2 regions of the Nesterenkonia xinjiangensis genome follow, and region 1 is predicted to be linked to the other one. Evidence: predicted binding sites of a transcription regulator. Region 1 holds the regulator's gene; the other holds the start of a gene.

Region 1 (5,981 bases):
GTCGATCTTCTCGTTGAGGCTCCCGGGCAGGAACCCCAGCCGTTCTCCGGCCTCCACCGCCGGGCGGGTGAGGATGATGCGGTTGACCTCTTTGGCCTGCAGCGCCTGGACCGCCTTGGCCATGGCGAGATAGGTCTTTCCGGTGCCGGCGGGTCCGATGCCGAAGACCACGGTCGACTCGTCGATCTGGTCCACATAGGTCTGCTGGTTGGCTGTCTTGGGCCGGATGGTCCTGCCCCGATGGGAGAGGATGTTGGTGGTGACCATCTTCGCGGAGGCCCCGGCACGATTCGCCCGCACCATCGTGGCCACCTGCTCGATCAGCTCCTCACCCACCGTGGTGCCGGAAGCCGCCAGGCTCTTCAGCTGCGAGAGGATCTCCACGATCTGCAGCACGTCCTGCTCGGGGCCCGCCACGGTGATCAGCTGGTCGCGCAGCCCGATCGAGGCTGCCGGGCTGATCCCCTGCAGGATGCGGACGGCCAGGTCCTGTGGCCCGAGGGTGCGGAACATGCTGTCCGGGTCCGCGAAGTGGACGGTGCGCTCGATGCTTCCCACCGGGGAGGCGGCGGCACCGGCCGCCACGCCGGAGGTGGAGTCGGCCGAGGTGAAAGGAGTATCAGTCATCGGTGCTCAGTCTACTGCCGTCGCACAGGACCCGAGGCACCCGCCTCCGGGCTCCCCGGTCCGCTCCATCGCCCCAGCAGGACCTGCACGCCGGCCAGTGCCGCCGGTCCGGCGGTGGAGGAGCGCAGCACGGTGCGACCGAGCCGAGCCACGCGGGCTCCGGAGCTGACCAGCCGCTCGATCTCACCGGGCGTGATTCCGCCCTCCGGCCCCACCACCAGATGGAGCTCCTCGGCATCGACGGCGTTCAGCTCCCGGAGTGCGCCGTCCAGGGAGCGCTCCTCGGTCTCATGGAGCACGACGACGGCGACCCCAGCCTGCTCGACGATCCGTCGGCAGTACTGAGCGGTCGTGTGCAGCTGCTCGACCTCCGGCACGGCGGTCCGGCGAGTCTGCTTGGCCGCGGTGCGCACGATGGACACCCATTCGGCGTGCTTCTTCGCCTCCCTGCCGGCCTTCCAGCGGGCCACGGACCGCTCGGCCTCCCAGGGCACGACGGCCTCGATCCCGAGCTCGGTGGCCGATTCGACCGCCTGCAGGTCACGACGGTCTTTAGCCAGCGCCTGGACCAGCACCAGACGGGGCCGCTCGAGCGGCTCTCGGCGGACGTCAGAGACCACCACCGTCAGCTCACCCCGCGCGGCCTCGATCACTTCGCCGGTCACACGCAGCCGCCGGGTGTCGGAGAGTTGGATCTCCTCCCCGGAGCTCAGCCGCATCACCGTGGCGGCATGGTGCCCCTCGGCGCCGTCGAGCACGACCTGACCACCGACCTCGACCCCGTCGAGCCGCCCCGGCTCGAGATGGAACAGCGGAGCCGTCACAGACTGTCCCAGGCCTCGCGGAGCTTGGCGAACACGCCGCGGTGCTCGGTGGTGGACTCGCCCAGCTCCTCGCCACGCTCGACGGCGAGCTCACGCAGCAGCTCGCGCTGCCGGTCGCTGAGCTTCGCCGGAGTCTCGACCTTGAGATGGATCTTGAGCGCACCGCGTCCCCCGCCGCGGAGGTGGGCCACCCCTCGGTCGCGGACGGTGAGGACCTCACCGGACTGGGTGCCCGGCTTCACCTCGATCTCCTCGACGCCGTCGAAGGTGTCGAGGCTGACGGTGGTGCCCAGTGCGGCCGCCGTCATCGGGATCGAGACCGTGGCGTGCAGATCGTTTCCGCGGCGGGTGAAGACCTCGTGAGGACGCACATCGACCTCGATGAACAGGTCGCCCTGCGGCCCGCCGGCCAGACCGGCCTCCCCCTCGCCGGCCAGGTGGATGCGGTTCCCCTTGTCCACCCCGGCGGGAATCTTGACCTTCAGGGTGCGACGCTCCCGGACACGGCCCTGGCCGTCACACTCCTGGCAGGGGTCCTCGATGATGCTGCCGAACCCGGCGCAGCGGGCGCAGGTCTCGGTCTGCAGGACGGTGCCGAGGATGGACCGCATGGGGCGCTGGACCTGACCGTGCCCCTGGCAGTCCGGGCAGGTCGTGGGGCTGGTGCCCTCCCGGGTGCAGGAGCCTTGACAGACCGAGCAGGTCACCGCGGTCTCGATCTCGACCTCCTTGGTCGTGCCGAAGACGGCGTCCTTGAGGTCCAGGCGGATCCTGATCAGCGAGTCCTGGCCGCGGCGGGTGCGCGAGGCCGGCCCGGAGGCGCCCGAGCCGAAGAAGGTCTCGAAGATGTCGCCGAAGCCGCCGAAGCCCTGACCACCGCCGAAACCGCCGCCGCCGAAGGGCGAGCGGCCGTTCTCATCGCCGGTGGCGTCATAGTTGCGGCGCTTGTCGGCGTCGGAGAGCACCTCATAGGCACGCCCGATGAGCTTGAACTGCTCAGCCGCATCCTCCGACGGGTTGACGTCCGGGTGCAGCCTGCGCGCCTTCTTCCGGTACGCCTTCTTGATGTCGTCGGTGGACGCTCCACGGCTCACGCCGAGCGCCTCGTAGTAGTCAGTCACTTCTCACCCTTCAGAGAGGATCCGGGACAGGTACCGTGCCATGGCTCGCACCGCTGACATGGTGGAGCCGTAGTCCATGCGTGTGGGGCCCACGACCCCGAGCTTGGCGGCTGCGCCGCCGTCGCCGATCGCGTACTCCGCCGCCACCACGGAGGTCTCGGCGAGCGAATCGTGGCTGGTCTCGTGACCGATGCGGACCGAGAGTCCGCGGCGGTCCTGCTCCATCTCGGTGAGCAGGCGCAGCAGCACCACCTGCTCCTCGAGAGCCTCGAGGATGGGGCCTATGGAGGGACCCAGATCGCGATCGGACCTGGCGAGGTTAGCAGTGCCGGCCATGATGATGCGATCCACGCGCCCCGCCTCCAGCACCGTCTCCACCGTGTGGGCCACGATCGCCATGGCGGGCTGCAGCGACGGTTCGACGGTGCCGACGAGCTGGTCCATGGGCAGCGGGAGGGCCGAGACCGAGCGGTTGTGGAGCTCCTCGACCAGCCGCTGGCCGATGCGCTGCAGGGACTCGTCGTCCAGCGGAGCGGCCATGGTGGCCATGCGCTGCTCCACCCGGCCGGAGGAGAGGATCACCACCACCAGCACCTTGTGCGTGCCCATGGAGAGCACCTCGATGTGCCGGATCCTGGCGGTGGACTGCTGGGGGTGCTGCAGCACGGCGACCTGGTTGGTCAGCATGGCGAGCAGCCGGACGGTCTGCTCGAGCATCTCGTCATGGTCGTCCGCAGCCTCGAGCAGCGTGTCCATGGCACGGCGTTCCGCGCGGGAGAGCGGCCTCACCTCGGAGATCCGGTCCACGAAGATGCGATAGCCCTGATCGGTCGGGATGCGGCCTGCCGAGGTGTGCGGCGCAGCGATCAGCCCTTCGGCCTCGAGAAAGGCCATGTCATTGCGGATGGTCGCCGGAGAGACCTCCAGGTTGTGGCGCTCCACCAGCGCCCGCGAACCCACCGGCTCCTGGGTCTGCACGTAGTCCTCGACGATCGCACGCAGCACCTGCAGACGACGGGTGTCCGACATCCTGCGACTCTCCTCTCCCGACAACGGCTGGCACTCTCCTGCAGCAAGTGCCAATTCTAGCGCGTGTCGGTCAGATCCGACGAAGCCTGCGACGCCGCTGCTAGGCTCCCGCCCTGTGACCTCTCCTCACTTCTCCACCGACTGGTCCTCCTGGGGCCCCACTGACATGGCCTCCCGCCGTCGCGCGCAGCATCGCAGGGTCCCGCAGGTGCCTGCCGACCCCGGCACGGTGCTCGAGGAGACCGAGTCCGGCTGGGTGGGGGCCGTCGTGGGGGTGGAGGCCTCCGGGGGCATCCACCTGGTCCGACTCGAGGATCGCCATGGACGCAGCCGCGCTTTCCCGCTGGGCCACGGGTTCCTCCACGAAGGCGCCCCCGTGGAGGTCATCGCCCCCGCTCCGCGACCGACAGCCGCGCAGGCTCCGCGCCGCACCGCCTCGGGCTCGCTCGCGGTGGACGGCGCCCGCGCCCGCGTGGCTCGCGCCTCGCGCATCTGGGTGGAAGGCACCCACGACGCCGAACTCGTCGAGAAGGTCTGGGGCGAGGACCTCCGCCTCGAGGGGATCGTCGTGGAGCCCCTGCACGGTGCCGACGATCTCGTCGGTGCTCTCCAGGGGTTCGGCCCCGCCCCGGAGCGGCGGGTCGGCGTGCTCCTGGACCACCTCGTGCCCGGATCCAAGGAGAGCCGCATCGCGGCAGAGGCCATGGCCATGCGGGGGGCCGCCGGCAACGTCATGGTCCTGGGCCACCCCTATGTGGATGTGTGGCAGGCGGTGAAGCCCCGGCTGCTCGGACTGGAGCGCTGGCCGGACATCCCCCGGCACATCGACATCAAGGTCGGCACCCTCCAGGCGCTGGGCTGGCCGCACCGGGACCGCCGAGACATCGCCACAGGGTGGAAGCGGATCCTCGGCACGGTCAGCAGCTACGCGGACCTGGAGCCGTCGCTGCTCGGACGGGTGGAGGAGCTCATCGACTTCGTCACCGTCTGAACGGGGTGTCGCCCCCGGTCAGCGTCCAGGCGCGGACGGTAGAATGTCGACCACTCCGGCGCCCACCGCGCCGCGGGTCCTTCATCCCACGAGCATCAGAGAGGGGCACCGTGCCACAGTCCGAGCCTCCACACTCGCGGCAGCCACATTCGGATGGTCCCCACCGGTCCGGGCACCGACGCCCCGCGACCTCAGGTCCCCCGGACTCCAGCCACTCCGACCGCGTCGAGGGGTCCTCTGACGCGGCGCTGCCGCTGACCCCGTCCGAGGACCGCCGCTGGGCGACGCTGTCCCACTTCGGCGGACTCATGGGCTGTGTCCCGTCGCTGATCATCTACCTGGTCTTCCGAGACCGCGGCCCGTTCACCGCCCAGGAGTCCAAGGAGGCGCTGAACTTCACCCTCCCGGTGACCGTGGTGCTGCTGGTCTGCTATGTCCTCGCGCTGATCCCCGCCGTGGGATGGATCTTCGGCCTGGTCGCCGTCTTCCTCTGGATGGTCATGACGATCTCCGGCCTGGTCGCCGGGATCGAGTGCAACAAGGGCCGTCCCTACCGGTACCGGATGAACCTGCGCCTCATCCACTGAGGCGGCGGGTCACCGCGTCAGCCAGCAGGCGGCCCTTGAGCGTCAGCACCACACGGCCTCGCGGGTTCGCCGAGCTCGGCCGCAGCGGAGAATCCGCGGCGAGCCCGTCGGTCACCAGGCCGCGCAGCATCGCGTCCTCCAGCGGCACGGCTCCGGGCAGCGCCTCGTGGGCCGCCACGTCCAGACCCTCGGCGATCCGCAGGCGCAGCATCAGATGCTCCAGGGCCCGTGCGTCGTCGTCGAGCACCTCCCGCCCGTGGCCGGGCGCGAGCCCTTGGGCCAGTCGCTGGGCGTATGCGGCCGGGTGCTTGACGTTCCACCAGCGCAGCCCTGCCACATGGGAGTGCGCGCCGGGGCCCGCGCCCCACCAGTCGGAGTCCAGCCAGTAGTTCAGGTTGTGCTGGGAACGGGTGGCCTCGTCCCGGGAGAAGTTGGAGACCTCGTACCAGCGGAGGCCGGCGGCGCCGAGCAGCTCATCGGTGAGCAGGTACTTGTCGGCATGGTCATCGGGGTCGATGTCGGGCAGCTCGCCGCGGCGCACCTTCGCCGCCATCGCGGTGCCCTCCTCGACGATCAGGGAATAGGCGGAGATGTGCTCCGGTTCGAGCGCCACGGCCGTCTCGAGGCTGGTGCGCCACTCGGCCAGGCTCTCCCCCGGCGTGCCGTAGATCAGGTCCAGACTAACCTGCAGCCCCACCTGCCGGGCGGCGTCGACGGCCCGTGACACGTTGGCCGGGTCATGAGTGCGGTCCAGCGTGCGCAGCACCGTCGGGACGGCGGACTGCATGCCCAGACTCACTCG
Region 2 (5,981 bases), 2.4 Mb from region 1:
GTCGTGCGGGCGAATCGCGTGGACTTCAGAGAGGACTTCATCGGCGTCGTGGCCCGAGTGAGCGTCCTCCTGCTCAGTTGAGCTGGTGAGTTTCCGCCTGAATACGGCCCCAGAGCGCGTCTTTCGGGCGGAAACTCACCAGCTCAACTGGGAGTGGGAGGGGACAGAAGAGGGGCCCTGGCTCGTCAGATGACGTGCCAGGGCCCCTCTCAGAGACGGATCAGAGCAATCAGTGCGAGTGCTCGTCCTCGTCGTGCTTCTTCTCGACGACCAGCGTCTCGGTCGTCAGCACCAGCGCCGCGATGGAGGCGGCGTTCTGCAGCGCAGAGCGGGTGACCTTGACCGGGTCGATGACGCCGTCGGCGATCAGGTCGCCGTACACGCCGGTCTTGGCGTTGTAGCCGTGGTTCGGCTCCAGCTCCGCGACCTTGGAGGCGACGACGAAGCCGTCCTCGCCGGCGTTCTGCGCGATCCAGCGCAGCGGCTGGACCAGCGCGCGGCGGACGATGCCCACCGCGGCGGCGGCGTCGCCTGCCAGCGCCTGCACGTTCTCGTCCTCGTCGAGGGCGGAGAGCGCGTTGATCAGCGCGGTGCCGCCACCGGCGACGATGCCCTCCTCGAGGGCCGCGCGAGTGGAGGACACGGCGTCCTCGATGCGGTGCTTACGCTCCTTGAGCTCCACCTCAGTGGCCGCACCGACCTTGATGACGCCGATGCCGCCGGCCAGCTTGGCCAGCCGCTCCTGCAGCTTCTCCCGATCCCACTCGGAGTCGGTCGCGTCGGCCTGCGCTTTGATCGTCGCGGCACGGGCCTCGACGTCCTCCGTGGAGCCGGCGCCGTCGACGATCGTGGTGCTGTCCTTGGTGACGGTCACACGACGAGCGGTGCCGAGCACCTCGGGGCCCACCTGGTCCAGCTTCAGACCGAGGTCGGGGGAGACCACCTGAGCGCCGGTGAGGATCGCGATGTCCTCCAGCATGGCCTTGCGGCGGTCGCCGAAGCCGGGAGCCTTGACGGCCACGGCGTTCAGGGTGCCGCGGATCTTGTTCACCACCAGGGTGGAGAGGGCCTCGCCCTCGACATCCTCGGCGATGATGAACAGCGGCTTCTTCGCCTGCAGGACCTTCTCCAGCAGCGGCAGGAACTCCTGCATGTTGGAGATCTTGCCCTGGTGGATCAGGATCTGCGGGTCCTCCAGCACAGCTTCCTGACGGTCGGCGTCAGTGACGAAGTGCGGGGAGAGGTAGCCCTTGTCGAACTGCATGCCCTCGGTGATGTCGAGCTCGGTCGACGTCGTGGAGGACTCTTCGATGGTGATGACGCCTTCGGTGCCCACGGCGTCGAAGGCGCGGGCGATCAGCTCGCCGACCTCGTCGTTCTGGGCGGAGATCGCGGCCACGTGGGCCACCTGGGCGCCCTCGACGTCGCGCGAGTTCTGCTTCAGGCGCTCGGTCACCGCGGTGACGGCGGTCTCGATGCCGCGCTTGATCTCGCTCGGCGCCGCACCGGCGGCCACGTTGCGCAGACCCTCCTTGACGAGGGCCTGGGCGAGCACGGTGGCCGTGGTGGTGCCGTCGCCGGCGACATCGTTGGTCTTGGTGGCGACCTCCTTCGCGAGCTGAGCGCCGAGGTTCTCGTAGGAGTCCTCGACCTCGATCTCGCGGGCGATCGTCACGCCGTCGTTGGTGATGGTCGGCGCGCCCCAGGACTTGTCCAGGACGACGTTGCGGCCCTTGGGGCCCAGCGTGACCTTGACAGTGTCGGCGAGTTTGTCGATGCCGGCCTCAAGAGCCTTCCGGGCGGCATCGTCGAACTCCAGCTGCTTTGCCATGTGAGTTGCTTCCTTTGCGAGTCAGATGCGGGTCTCGAGAAGTGTGCGGAGGTCCGCGATCACTTCTCGACGACAGCCAGGACGTCGCGGGCGTTCAGGACGAGGAACTCGTCGCCGCCGACCTTGACCTCAGTGCCGCCGAACTTGGAGTAGATGACGACGTCGCCTTCAGAGACGTCGACCGGGACGCGGTTGCCCTTGTCGTCGAAGCGGCCGGGGCCCACTGCCACGACCTCGCCCTCCTGGGGCTTCTCCTTGGCGGTGTCCGGGATCACGAGGCCGGAAGCGGTGGTCTGCTCAGCTTCCAGGGGGCGGACAACAATGCGATCCTCGAGGGGCTTGATAGAGACTGACACGTCAGTGCTCTCCTTTGCGTGAAGTCGAATCGGGTCTGTGCTCAGGCCAGGGCTGTACGTCGTGTGACGCCGACGTCGTGCCGCAGGCCGGGTTTGTTGCGCGCCTTGGGAGTGACCAACCGTCGTCGCGGTGCCGGATGGCGCCCCGTCAGGCTCCGACACCGGTGACACCGGCGCCGAATCAGCACTCGATGACGTCGAGTGCCAACACAAACTTTAGGACGGCCTTAGCACTCGGTCAAGCAGAGTGCTAAGACCGCCCTATGAGTCGGTCCATTCCGGTGATGCGGAGTGCTCCGCTCAGCGATAGACGCCGGGGCTGGCCCGGCGATGCAGGCCCAGTCGGAAGCCGACGCCGGCGGCGACGAAGACCGCCACGCCGAAGACCCAGCCGGAGAGCGCCATGGCCTGGGTGCCGGAGAGCAGCACTCCGATGGTGCAGCCCAGCCCGATCATCGAACCCCATCCCAGCAGCACCCCGCCGATCGCCGCGGTGAGGGAGTTCCACCCGGTGAGCCGCTCCACACGGACTCGGCGACCGGGCAGCGCCGCCGCCAGGGAGGCCAGCACGATCCCCAGTATCAGCCAGCCGTTGGTGGTCACGGTGTGCACCACCAGCGCCACGCAGCCGGCCAGCCGCTCGTCCAGGCCAGGCATGAAGTTCGGCAGCAGCCCCGCGGAGTCCATGCTCGTGCGCGTCAGCGAGGAGATCTGGCTTGTCACCCCCAGCGGCTGGTCCTTGTAGTAGGCCAGCACCGCCAGGACCCCGACGCCGGCCCCGGTGGCCAGGGCGGGCCAGCGCTTGAAGAAGAGCAGCCTGCGGATCTCGGTCCCGTCGACCACGCGATCCCCGCGTCCCTGCACGGGTGGGTTCCAGCGCAGCAGCCAGAGCCCGAGGCCGGCCAGCACGCCCAGCTGCAGCAGGATGGCCACCGTGTACCCGCCGCCGGCCGGCAGCCAGGGCACTGGAGCTCCGGCGATGAACCCGGAGTACATGAAGTCCCAGGAGAGGAAGCCCGCGGCAAAGCCGACCACCACACCGGCCAGCGCCGGGATCGAGCGAAGATGCCCCTCGGGCAGGCGGTAGAGATGCCCCGCGATGCATCCCCCGGAGATGACCATGCCCAGCCCGAAGGCCAGCCCGGCGATCACCAGCGCCAGCGAGACCGGGGCGATGTGCGCATCCGAGGGGAGTGTGCCGCCGGTGGGGTTGGACACCCGCAGGGAGAAGACGACGGCGTAGCCGATCATCCCCACCGCGATGGAGACCAGCACGGCGTACAGGCCCCGGGAGCTGCCCTTCTCGAAGAAGTCCCGGAACACGCAGAAGAAGCAGTACCGGCCGCGCTCGAACAGGATGCCCAGTCCGGCGCCGATCAGCAGGGCGAAGGAGGCGTTCGACCCGCCGAGGCCTTCGCCGTCGGTGACGGCCAGCCAGGCGGCCAGGCCCAGCAGCAGGGCCGCCACCCCCAGTGCGACGCCGGTGCGCGCCGAGTCCGCCCGGGTCCAGCCCAGCGGACGGTCGGCGGGGACCGAGACGGAGCCCGGGCCGCCGGTGCGGCGGGCGGGCTCCGTCGTCGTGGATTCTGCGGTGGTGCTCACGAGCCGCTGCCGCTGCCCCACAGGCCGGCCCGCTCGTCGGTGTTGTTGGCCACCGGCACGCCGACTGAGTTGCCCCACTCGGTCCAGGAGCCGTCGTAGACCTGGGCGTCGGCGCCGAGGATCTGGTTCAGGGCGAACCAGGAATGCGAGGCGCGCTCACCGATGCGGCAGTAGGTGACGATCGGGGAGTCGAGGTCCACGCCGGCGTCCTCGTAGATGGCACGGATCTCGTCGGCGGGCAGGAACTGGCCGGTCTCGGGGTCGACGATCTCACCCCAGGAGACGTTCACCGAGCCGGGGATGTGGCCCCAGATGGAGGTGGACTCGCCTTCGAAGATCGCGGGGTCCACGCCGACGGCGCCGTCGTGCTCGTCGGCGGAGCGGATGTCGACCAGCGCGGTGTCGGACTCGCCGTCCACGTTCTCGTCGGCGATCTCCAGGACCTCCGGCTGCAGGGCACGGATGTCGAGGTTCTGCGGCTGGGCCTCCCAGGTGCCCTCAGCGACGTCGGGGACCTCCTCGGTGAGCTCACGCTCGTCGTAGGCCTCCCACTTGTGCAGGCCGCCGTCGAGCAGCCGGACGTCCTCGGCGCCGTAGAGCTTGAACACCCAGGCGGCGTAGGCGGCGAACCAGTTGTTGCTGTCGCCGTAGAGGACGATGGTGTCGCCGTCGTCGATGCCCAGGCTCTGGGTGAGCTCGGTGAACTCGTCCTGGGAGATGAACTCCCGGGTGTTGGGCTGGGTGAACTCGGTGGACCAGTTCACGTACTGGGCCTGGGGGATGTGGGCCTCGGAGTAGGGAGTCAGCTCCGAGGTGGGCAGCTCCTCGGAGACGTCGATCAGCACGATGCCCTGTTCGGCGAGGTCGCCCTCGTCGAGGCGATCGGCGAGCCAGTCGGTGGAGACCAGGACGTTCTCCAGGTCCTCGTCGCCGCCCTGGTGGACCTCGTCCTGGCCGCGGTTCTCGCCGGTGACCTGAACATTCGCCACGGTGGCGGCCTGTTCGCCGGATCCCCCCGGGGCCGCGGAGGCGGAGCCGTCCTCGTCGCCGCCGCTGAGGCTGCTGGTGACGACGCCTCCGGCGGTGGCGGCCAGTGCCGCCACGGCGACGAACGCCACGGCCAGCTTGCCGCTGGAGCGTCGGCCTGAGCTCTGGTTCTCTTCGGGTGTGGGTGCCTCTTCGGTGCTCATGATGCGGTGATGCCTTTCGCTGCAGGAAGGTGTGTGCAGAAGTGGTGCGGATGTGCCTGCACACCACTATGGGCGATATCTTCAGAAATATGAACAGATAAGTTCATATGCTGTCACATTGGTCGCCTCACGCCTGCCATGGGCCCCGCCCGGCCCGGCCGTCAGCCGGACACACAGGAATCTCGGCGGCAGTAGACTTGTTGTGGCCCTGACACCGACGGCGGCGCACCCGACGGCGCCGCGGCCCCGCGAGCACCCGAGCGACCCCCTGGAGAGGCGAGACCCCGTGACTGAGACCCCCGCAGAGGACCACGACCCCTTCGGCTTCGTCGGACTGACCTACGACGACGTCCTCCTGCTGCCCGGCGCCACTGACGTCATCCCGTCCGACGCCGACACCTCCACGCAGTTCAGCCGCAACATCACGCTGAACACCCCGGTGGCCTCCGCGGCCATGGACACGGTCACCGAGGCACCGATGGCGATCGCCCTGGCCCGGCTCGGCGGCATCGGCATCCTCCACCGGAACCTCTCCCTGGAGGACCAGGCGAAGCAGGTCGACCAGGTCAAGCGCTCGGAGTCCGGCATGATCTCCGACCCGGTGACGATCACCCCGGACGCCACGCTGGAGGACCTCGACGACCTCTGCGCCCATTACCGCGTCTCCGGGCTGCCGGTGGTCGACGCCGACCGGAAGCTGCTGGGCATCATCACCAACCGCGACATCCGCTTCGTCGCCTCCGAGGACTACCTGACCACCAAGGTCTACGAGAAGATGACCCCGCAGCCGCTCATCACCGCCCAGGTGGGCATCTCGCGCGACGAGGTCATCCAGCTCTTCTCCGAGCACCGGGTGGAGAAGCTGCCGCTGGTGGACGACGACGGCCGCCTCACCGGGCTGATCACCATCAAGGACTTCGACAAGGCCGACAAGTATCCGCAGGCCACCAAGGACTCCGAGGGAAGGCTGCGCGTCGGCGCGGCGGTCGGATTCTTCGGAGA

What was found. The regulator HrcA, encoded in region 1, represses chaperone genes, less so after heat shock. The targets are predictions, from matches to a motif close to TTNGCACTCGNNNNNNNCGAGTGCNAA.
Region 2: the regulator HrcA is predicted to act here: its motif matches at 2,415-2,441, upstream of groES (co-chaperone GroES).

Annotation. Positions count from the first base shown of each region.
Region 1 is NZ_JACCFY010000001.1:3,201,014-3,206,994, reverse strand. Features, by position in the region: gene HNR09_RS14370 (PhoH family protein) at 1-627, opposite strand, end outside; gene HNR09_RS14365 (16S rRNA (uracil(1498)-N(3))-methyltransferase) at 639-1,451, opposite strand; gene dnaJ (molecular chaperone DnaJ) at 1,448-2,572, opposite strand; gene hrcA (heat-inducible transcriptional repressor HrcA) at 2,576-3,601, opposite strand; gene HNR09_RS14350 (DUF3097 family protein) at 3,768-4,592, shown strand; gene HNR09_RS14345 (magnetosome magnetite crystal formation protein family) at 4,703-5,179, shown strand; gene hemW (radical SAM family heme chaperone HemW) at 5,169-5,981, opposite strand, start outside.
Region 2 is NZ_JACCFY010000001.1:759,248-765,228, reverse strand. Features, by position in the region: gene HNR09_RS03515 (DUF559 domain-containing protein) at 1-81, shown strand, start outside; gene groL (chaperonin GroEL) at 230-1,831, opposite strand; gene groES (co-chaperone GroES) at 1,891-2,187, opposite strand; gene HNR09_RS03500 (YeeE/YedE thiosulfate transporter family protein) at 2,488-3,789, opposite strand; gene HNR09_RS03495 (sulfurtransferase) at 3,786-4,979, opposite strand; gene guaB (IMP dehydrogenase) at 5,266-5,981, shown strand, end outside.